DNA from 3 places in the Thermoanaerobacterium thermosulfurigenes genome. Region 3 is predicted to be linked to each of the others. Evidence: riboswitches for the same ligand, from Rfam matches in the RefSeq annotation. Region 3 holds a riboswitch; each other region holds the start of a gene.

Region 1 (3,291 bases), on a different contig from region 3:
AAAAGGGGAAAAATGAGATGAATTATGATGAAGAAAAACTGATGTCGCATCTTTTGATGTCATTAAAGAATTACCATTACGAGACGTACAAACATAGCATAAGAGTCGCAAAATTGTCATACAATGTAGCGAACATGATGCGACTTAACATGAAGGAAAAAATAGCAATATATAAGGGTGCATTACTGCATGATATAGGCAAAGTGATGATTCCAATTAATATTCTTGCAAAACCAGACAAACTTACAGAATTAGAATACGACGTCATGAAATTGCATCCCATATACGGCGCCGATATACTTGAAGCCTTGACCCCACTTGTATACTTGACGTCTACTGTGCTATATCATCATGAAAGGCTTGATGGGACAGGTTATCCTTATGGTTTAAAAATCATTCCATTTGGTGCACAGATTGTAGCAGTGTGTGATTCTTTCGACGCAATGACAAACGATAGACAGTATAGAAAAGCTAAAAACACTATTGAAGCAATACGTGATTTGAGAGAGTGCGATGCAAAATACAATCAGATGCTTGTTTCAGCATTAGAAAACGTGATTAAAACAAATGCAAAAGTTTTTGGAAAAAATAGAGAAAGCAATGGAATAGCCATCTAATTTATGCTATAATAAAAGTAGCGGAGCGTACAATTTTTATAAAAACTGCGGCTATAAATATAAATATACATAAACGCCGCAAAGCCCGGAGTTTCCTCCGGGCTTTAAAATTATTATTTATTAAAAGCAAGTTTTTTCAATATTTCAGCTCTGTCAGTTCTCTCCCATGTAAGGTCAAGATCTGTTCGGCCAAAATGTCCATACGCTGCAACTTGTCTATAAATAGGCCTTCTTAAATCAAGATCTTTTATGATAGCAGCAGGTCTTAAATCAAATACCTTTTTGACTATTTCAGATATCTCTTCATCAGATATCTTTCCAGTGCCAAAAGTATCTACATTGACTTCTAATGGTGTAGCTACGCCTATAGCATATGCCAATTGAACTTCACACTTTTCAGCAAGTCCAGCAGCTACAATGTTTTTCGCTACATACCGTGCAGCGTACGCAGCAGATCTGTCAACTTTCGACGGGTCTTTGCCAGAAAAAGCACCACCGCCATGTCTTGCATATCCACCATAAGTGTCGACTATTATCTTCCTTCCTGTAAGGCCACTGTCCCCTTGCGGTCCACCAACTACGAATCTTCCTGTCGGATTTACATATATCTTCGTATCTTCATCAATAAGCTCTGGTGGAACGATAGGTTTTATTACATACTCTTTTACATCATTTTCAATCTTATCATGATCAACGTCTGGCGAGTGTTGTGTAGATACGACGATTGAATCAACTCTTTTTGGTACGTCATCAACGTACTCAATCGTCACCTGTGTCTTGCCATCAGGTCTTAGATAATCTAAAGTGCCATTTTTCCTTACCTCTGCTAATCTGCGAGCAAGTCTATGGGCTAATGATATTGGAAGAGGCATAAGTTCAGGCGTCTCTGTACATGCGTATCCAAACATCATACCTTGGTCTCCAGCGCCTTGTTCTTCCAGCTCATCGTGGGAGATGCCTTTTTTAACTTCCAGAGCCTTATCAACTCCCAATGCTATATCTGGAGACTGTTCATCTATTGATGTAAGCACAGAGCATGTGTCAGCATCAAAACCGTATTTTGCCCGCGTATACCCTATCTCTTCTATAACCTTTCTTGCAATTTTGGGTATGTCAACGTAGCACTTTGTGGATATTTCGCCCATTACCAATACCATACCTGTCGTGACAGCAGTCTCACAAGCTATCCTCGCATAAGGATCATTTTTTAGGATCTCATCTACAATAGCATCAGATATCTGATCGCAAATTTTATCTGGATGTCCTTCAGTAACTGATTCTGAAGTAAAATACTTTTTCATTCGTATCCTCCTTTTTAAATCACATAAAAGACCTAAAACAAAATAAAACCTCTCCAAAAGAAGAGGCACATCCACCCTCATCTTTCAGAAGCGAACTTCTGCGAGAATTAGCACCTTGTCGTAAAACAGGTTGCCGGGCTTCATAGGGCTCCTCCCTCCACCTCTCTTGATAAGAGTTTCACTTATTTAACTTAAAATATAATATCACAGTACAACAAATAAGTCAATTAAAAATTAAAAAAGTGCTTGATGACAATCAAGCACTTTAAAGTTAATATATGATAATGAAGGGGTTTTATGCCTTTTAGAATACAACAAACTTATCTCTTGGAGCTCCACATACTGGACATTTTTCTGGAGCCGTATCAATTGCCGTATACCCGCAAACTGGGCAAATATACACTTTAGATATAGCTATGTCTTCATTTTTAAGTGCCGCTGCTTTTGCATCTGTATACATCTTAGCATGTAACTTCTCAGCTTCAAGAGCATAGTTGAAGCTTTTATCTGCAGATTTCTCCTCCTGCAGATCTGCTACAGCTTTATATGCTGGATACATTTCTTCTACTTCAAATGTCTCACCTGCTATTGCCTTGTCAAGATTTGCTACTGTGTCTTTCACTTCGCCTAATGTCTTGTAGTGATTTGTAGCATGAACTAATTCGGCGTAAGATATAGCTCTAAAAAGCTTTGCTATGTTTGGCTTACCCTCCTTTTCAGCCACATCAGCAAAAATTTGATACCTCATGTGAGCCTGGCTTTCACCTGCGTATGCATCGCTTAGATTTTTTGTCGTCATTTCTCTCATTTCAAAATCTCCTCCTTTTTTAATCTAATACTTTGTCCCCTGGTTTCCAACCTACAGGGCAAGCATGACCTGTTTGAAGTGCATTAAGCACTCTCAATATTTCATCGACATTTCTGCCGATTACTGGCTCATGTACAACTTCGTAATCAACATTTCCCTCAGGATTAATGATGAATGCAGCTCTCAATGCTATACCAGCATCTTCAATAAGTATTCCATACTGCTTTGTGACTTCTTTGTTGTAATCAGATAAAAGCGGAAAATCAACACCACCAAGACTATCTATCCATGCCTTGTGCGAGTAAACGCTATCTGTGTTAATACCTAATAACTCAGCATTGAGCTTGTCAAATTCAGGTTTCATCCTGTTAAACTCAGGTATTTCTGTTGAACATACTGACGAAAAGTCAAGTGGATAAAAGAAAAGTACTACCCATTTACCTTTATAATCGCTTAAGGATATTTGACCTTTTGTGCTTTCTAACTTAAATTCAGGAGCTTTCTTACCTACCAACGACATATGTACCCACCTCTCATCTATTCTTAGTCAATCATCACATCGGAT
Region 2 (3,291 bases), on a different contig from region 3:
TTACCTCTGACTATCCTAACTGCTTTTTCAATCGCCCTTACATTGCTACTGTCTATCTGCAATGGTACGTTGACGATGTTCTGTACCTGTGAAACGATTCTAGACATCAATTCCTCTTCGTTTATACCAGGCACACCGATATTCACGTCAAGTACGCTTGCCCCAAGCTTTTCCTGCGATACAGCTTCGTCGTAGATAATATTAAAATTGCCTTCTTTGATAGCTGCACTTAATTTCTTCTTTCCTGTAGGATTTATCCTTTCGCCGATTACACACACAGGATAATCGCTGCCTATGAAAACAGTCTTTGTATTTGATGAAACTGCTGTGTATTCTTTCACGGCAGTTTTTTTCTCTGTGTCATGTATCTCAGCTTTCAAAAGCTTAATAAAATCTGGAGTTGTCCCACAACAACCACCAACAATAGATGCTCCGCATTCTAAAAGCTTTTTTGTCTCGACGGCAAATTTCTCTTTCGTAATGTCGTAAAGAGTCAATCCATCCTCTAAATGAGGCATTCCTGCATTTGGCTGCGCCAAAATTGGTATCCTTGAAACTTCAGCCATCTTCTTCACTATGTCTGCCATCATGTCAGGTCCCGTAGAGCAATTGACACCTATGGCATCAAGGCCAAGCCCTTGAAGACTTACTACTGCTGTAACAGGGTCTGTCCCCATAAGCGTCCTTCCATCTTCTTGAAACGTCATGGTACAAATTACCTTTAAATTAGTATTTTCCTTTACAGCGAGAATAGCCGCCTTCGCTTCTAATATATCTGACATAGTCTCAATAAGCGCCAAATCGACACCGGCTTTTTCCCCTTCTACAGCAACCTCTGCAAAAGCATTATAAGCCTCGTCAAATGTCAGCTTGCCAAAAGGCTCCATCAGTTCGCCAATAGGTCCCATAGAAAGAGCAACAGCTTTATCACCAGCAGCTTTTCTGGCTATCTGCACTGCACTTTTGACTATTTCAGGCAATTTATCCGAAAGATTGTAGGATCTTAATTTTATTCTATTGGCACCAAATGTATTTGTCTCAATAACATCTGCCCCTGCATCTATATACGATTTGTGGATTTCATATACTATATCCGGATATGAAAGATTGTAATACTCTGGGCATTCTCCTGTTTTAAGTCCTTTTTTCTGAAGCATAGTGCCCATTGCTCCGTCAAAGACGATTATGCTATTCTTTAAATTCTTAAAAATATCCAATTGCAACATCTCCTTATGATGACTACAATACTTCTTCTATATCATTTTGTCTTATGTTTTTTACGCCATTTACAATGTCAACAACTATATCTGTCTTGCCAAGTGGCATGATATGAACACCACCCACTTTATCTTTTATCTTGTTTATAAATTCTATTGCAATTTTTATCCCTTCACCTTTTTCACCGTCTTTTAACCTGTCTATTATTTTTTCAGGTATCTCGATGCCAGGCACCTTTTCGTTCAAGTTTAAAGCCATCTTATAGCTTTTAAGGGGTAGTACCCCTACTAAAATTGGAATATCAAATTGCTCTACAGCATCAAGAAATCTGTATAAAATCTCATCATCATAAACAGGCTGAGTCTGTATGAAAGATGCTCCACTTTCTATTTTCGTCTTTAATTTTTCTATTGATTCAGGTCTTAAATCATTTGGATTTGCTGTTGTTCCTATGCAGAAATTTGTAGATGATTCTAATTTATTTCCACTGTAATCAAATCCATCATTTAGGGACTTTGCTATCTTCACAAGACCTACAGAATCTACGTCGTACACGCCTGTTGCCTGTGGCACATCACCTCGCTTTGGATCGTCTCCTGTAAGGGCAAGGATATTTCTAACTCCAAGAGCATATGCACCCAAAAGCTCTGCCTGAAGACCAATAAGATTTCTGTCCCTACATGTTAAGTGAAATATGGTTTCTATGTTTAGATGATTTTGCAAAAGATGCGCCAATGCAATAGGGCTCATTCTCATATTTGCCATAGGACAATCAGTTATATTTAAAGCATCTGCTATTCCATATAATTTTTTCGCTTCTTCAATAGAATTTGAAATATCAGCTCCTTTTGGCGTCGATATCTCCACAGTTATGACAAATTGCTTATTTTTAAGCTTTTGACACAAATTTTCAGAATTTTGCAAAACGACCCCTCCTTAAAATAAAAAAACTCTTCGCCAAAAGAAGAGATATTTTTGCTCCCATCTTTCAGCGATATGCTGCTGGAATTGGCACCGTGATATCCGGTTGCCGAGCTTCATAGGGCCAGTCCCTCCGCTACTCTTGATAAGAGTTTACTATATTAATTTATTAAATTATATGATACCGTCCTCTGGTACAATTGTCAATGAAATATTTGTTGAAATGTTAAAATTACTTAGGCTTTTTGCTTAGATATTTTAATTTTTGATAAAATGCAAATCATATATATGAGGTGATTTTATGAGGTACAGAAAAATTGTAGAACCAGTAGTAGCAATAGCATCTGGCCTTGATGAGATACAAAACTTAAATACCGCTTTAAACTTATTACCTTTGCAAAATCTAATCGAAACGGGTAATACCGTTGTAATAACGCCAAATTTCGTTAAAAGCAAGCCTCCTCAAAGCGGTACGATAGTAGGACCAGATACATTGAGAGCCCTTATAAGATACGTAAAATCCAAAAATCCTGGCAGGATTGTTATTGCCGCTGGCTCTGGTGGAGATCCTACACCTAAAGTTTTATCTGATAATAGATTTGATAAAGTCATTTCAGAAGAAGGCATCGAATTTGTAGATTTAAATTATGGCCCTTACGTAGAATTGCTGCTGGACGACTGTCTTTTAAAATCCACAAAAGTAAATGAACTTTATGAAAAAATGGATGTACTAATTTCATTCACTCAAATGAAAATGCATGAAGAAGCTACAGTATCGCTTGGAATCAAAAACATAGCTTTAAGCTGGCCTCCCGCAGAAATACATGGATTTCCCAAAAAAAATTTAGGCATACACGATGACCTTCACAATTTCATAAGGGCCATGGCTGAAAAAATATCTATAGATCTTACAATATTAAGCGGTCAAGAAGCGATGATAGGCACAGGGCCATCAGAAGGAAAGCCTATCAATGCAAACATGATAATAGCAGGAACAGATCCTGTAGCAACAGATACAGTAGGTGCCAGAATGTTCGGACTTATGCCTCAAGGCGTCAACTACTTGTTTCAATGTGCTAAAAGAGGTGTAGGTACGGGTGAGCTTAAAAACGTCACTATTAAAGGCATACCATTACAACAAGCCGAACTGAA
Region 3 (3,291 bases):
TGTGTCGTGCTTGCTGGATGAATTACCAAAGACTTTGCGTCACCAACATTGGCCAGCAATGAGAATAATTCAAGGCTGTTTATGAATTTGATTCCAGCATTTATTCCACCTTTTATTCCAAATGTCAATATCGCTCCTGCACCCTTCGGCAGGTATTTCTTTGCAAGCTCATGGTATTTGTTTTCTTTAAGTCCAGGATAGTTTACCCACGTCACATTGGGATTGCTTGCTAAGAATTCTGCTACTTTTTGTGCATTTTCCACATGTCTTTGGACTCTTAATGACAAAGTCTCTAATCCTTGTAAAAATAAAAATGCATTGAATGGACTTAAAGATGCACCAGTATCTCTTAAAAGCTGTACTCTCAGTTTTGTGATATATGCGGCAGGTCCAAATGATTCAACATATTTGATTCCATGATAGCTGGGATCTGGCTCTACAAATTCAGGGAATCTTCCGCTTCCTGCCCAATCAAATTTTCCTGAATCTACTATTACTCCGCCTATTGATGTTCCGTGGCCTCCTATAAATTTTGTCGCTGAATGTACTACTATATCTGCCCCGTATTCAAACGGACGGAAGAGATATGGCGTTGCAAATGTGTTGTCTACAATTAGCGGTATTTTATTCTCATGGGCTATTTTTGCTATAACCTCAAAATCAGGTATATTTATCCCGGGATTTCCTATCGTCTCTATATACAATGCCTTTGTTTTGTCTGTTATTGCTTTTCTGAAATTTTCTGGATCATCTGGATCTACAAATGTCGTTTTAATGCCAAGTTTAGGCAACGTTAAAGCGAAAAGATTGTATGTTCCTCCGTATAATGTGCTGGCAGATACTATTTCATCACCTGCACTTGCTATATTTAAAATCGAGTATGTTATAGCAGCAGAGCCAGAAGCTGTCGCAACAGCACCAACACCACCTTCTAAGGCTGCTATTCTCTTTTCAAATACATCATTGGTGGGATTCATAATTCTTGTATAAATATTACCTGGTTCTTTAAGGCTAAATAAAGAAGCGGCATGTTCAGTATCTTTAAATATATATGACGATGTTTGATAAATTGGCACTGCCACTGCACCTGTAGTTGGATCTGGTTCTTGCCCCGCATGCACCTGCAATGTGTCAAATTTTAATTTTCTTTCTTCACTCATCTAAATCTCTCCTCTATATAATTTTAATTTAAATAAACAAATTAAATTGATTCTTATAATGCACCTCTTTTCATTTTGGTATATTAAAAGCCCTCTTCGATGTAGAAGAGGGCTAAGTTTGCGCCGCTCCTCTCATCTCTCAGGTTTCCCTGCAGGATTTGGCACCAGACGCATTATATATGCCGGTTGCCGGGTTTCATCGGGCCAGTCCCTCCACCACTCTTGATAAGAGGTTTCATATTCAATTTGTATTTTAAACTATATTAACACTTTAAATCATTAATGTCAATAGGTTTTCTTGGAATTTTATTTTAAAACCTTCTTTAATTCGTCATATTCATACGTATTTATCACATCTTTCGCTTCAAGCCAACCTTTACGTGCAATGCCGATGCCATATTTCATATCATCAAGTCCTTCTATCCTATGTGCATCTGGGCAAATTGCAAATTTTACACCTTTTTCTTTTGCATATTTTATATATCTCCAATCCAAATCAAGCCTGTATGGACTTCCATTTATTTCAATTATTTTCCCGTATTCAGCAACACTATCTATAATTTTATACACGTCAATGTCATAACCGTCTCTTGCAAGGAGAAGTCTCCCTGTTAGATGTCCAATGATTTTTGTGTATTTATTTTTTATAGCTTTTATTATTCTCTCTGTCATGTCGTCTTTAGTCATTTTAAAGTTAGAATGAACAGATGCGATGACAAAGTCAAGTCTTCTCAATATATCTTCGTCATAATCAAGTGAACCATCTTTTAATATATCAGATTCTATGCCTTTTAATATTTTTATATCACTATACTTGTTATTCAATTCATCAATTTCATCCAATTGCCTTAAAACATCTTCTTCTTTAAGTCCATTTGCATAAAATGCAGATTTACTGTGATCTGTAATACCAATAATTTTATAACCGCAATCTCGTGCAGCATTCACCATTTCAGAAATTGTATTTGCACCATCGCTGTATATCGTATGTACATGAAAAACCCCTTTGATGTCTTTTTCATCTATTAATATGGGAAGTAATCCTTTTTCTGCTGCTTCAATTTCACCCATATTCTCTCGAAGTTCCGGTGGAATATATTGAAGAGCTAAACTTTTAAATATGTCGTCTTCATCATAGCATTTAACAAGCAAATCATCTTTAAATAGTCCATATTCATTCATTTTTATTCCCATTTGCTTTGCCCTATGCCTCATAGCTGTATTGTGCTCTTTGCTACCGGTAAAATGGTGCAATGCATATGGAAATTCCTCATCTTTAACAACCCTTAAGTCTACATTTATGCCAGATTTCAATATTACGCTAGTCTTGGTTTCTCCCTTGGCAACAATATCCCTTATACCTTCATATTTTGTAAATACGTCCATTAGCTTCTCAGGATTGTCACACGTAGCAAGAATATCTATGTCTTTCACCGTTTCTTTTCTTCGCCTTAAACTTCCCGCAATCTCGCATCTTATTGTCAATCCACTATCAACAAGATATTGTTTTAATGATGTGGCCTCTAAATATGCATCCATAAATAGATGCTTACCACTAAACTGTTTTATAAATTGTATACCTTCAAGGATTTTTTTCTGTGTTTTTTCACCAAATCCAGGTAATTCAACAAGTCTATTTTCAATACAGGCATATTCCAATTCACCAACCGTCTTTATATCCAATTTGTCATACAATGTTTTTATCTTTTTAGGTCCAAGACCTGGTATTTTCAACATCTCAATTAAGCCTTCAGGTATCGATGCTTTAAGATTTTCATAGTATTCAAGTCTGCCTGTAGTAATAAGCTCTGTAAGCTTTTTATTAAGCGCATCACCTATACCCTTCACATCTTTTAATCTATCTTCTTTTATTAATTTCTCAATATCGTCGTCAAGAACTTCTATTGTACGGGCAGCATTATAATACGCTCTCGACTTAAAAGGATTTTCACCTTTTAATTCTAATAAAAGCCCTATTTCATTAAGTATATCGGTAACAGTTTTCTTATCCATACTCATCACATCTCTTTAATTTAATCTAAATAATTGCCGATGTATTCTTAATATATTATATCATTTTCACTGTAAAACAAAAATAATAAAGTATGGTTCATGTGTAAACCATACTTTG

Evidence for each region. A riboswitch is a leader RNA that binds a small molecule or an ion and turns the genes downstream of it on or off. The one in region 3 is predicted to bind S-adenosylmethionine.
Region 1: it holds a riboswitch for S-adenosylmethionine, as region 3 does, so the genes downstream of both, metK (methionine adenosyltransferase) here and HNR52_RS11275 (homocysteine synthase) in region 3, are expected to answer to the same signal.
Region 2: it holds a riboswitch for S-adenosylmethionine, as region 3 does, so the genes downstream of both, HNR52_RS07255 (methylenetetrahydrofolate reductase) here and HNR52_RS11275 (homocysteine synthase) in region 3, are expected to answer to the same signal.

The regions. Positions count from the first base shown of each region.
Region 1 covers NZ_JBPODR010000018.1:26,706-29,996, reverse strand. The annotation lists gene HNR52_RS08225 (HD-GYP domain-containing protein) at 18-617, shown strand; gene metK (methionine adenosyltransferase) at 731-1,918, opposite strand; SAM riboswitch class I at 1,993-2,094, opposite strand; gene HNR52_RS08215 (rubrerythrin family protein) at 2,223-2,726, opposite strand; gene HNR52_RS08210 (peroxiredoxin) at 2,746-3,246, opposite strand.
Region 2 covers NZ_JBPODR010000014.1:48,096-51,386, forward strand. The annotation lists gene HNR52_RS07250 (homocysteine S-methyltransferase family protein) at 1-1,226, opposite strand, end outside; gene HNR52_RS07255 (methylenetetrahydrofolate reductase) at 1,240-2,142, opposite strand; SAM riboswitch class I at 2,197-2,291, opposite strand; gene HNR52_RS07260 (DUF362 domain-containing protein) at 2,441-3,291, shown strand, end outside.
Region 3 covers NZ_JBPODR010000040.1:2,026-5,316, forward strand. The annotation lists gene HNR52_RS11275 (homocysteine synthase) at 1-1,160, opposite strand, end outside; SAM riboswitch class I at 1,290-1,392, opposite strand; gene polX (DNA polymerase/3'-5' exonuclease PolX) at 1,467-3,173, opposite strand.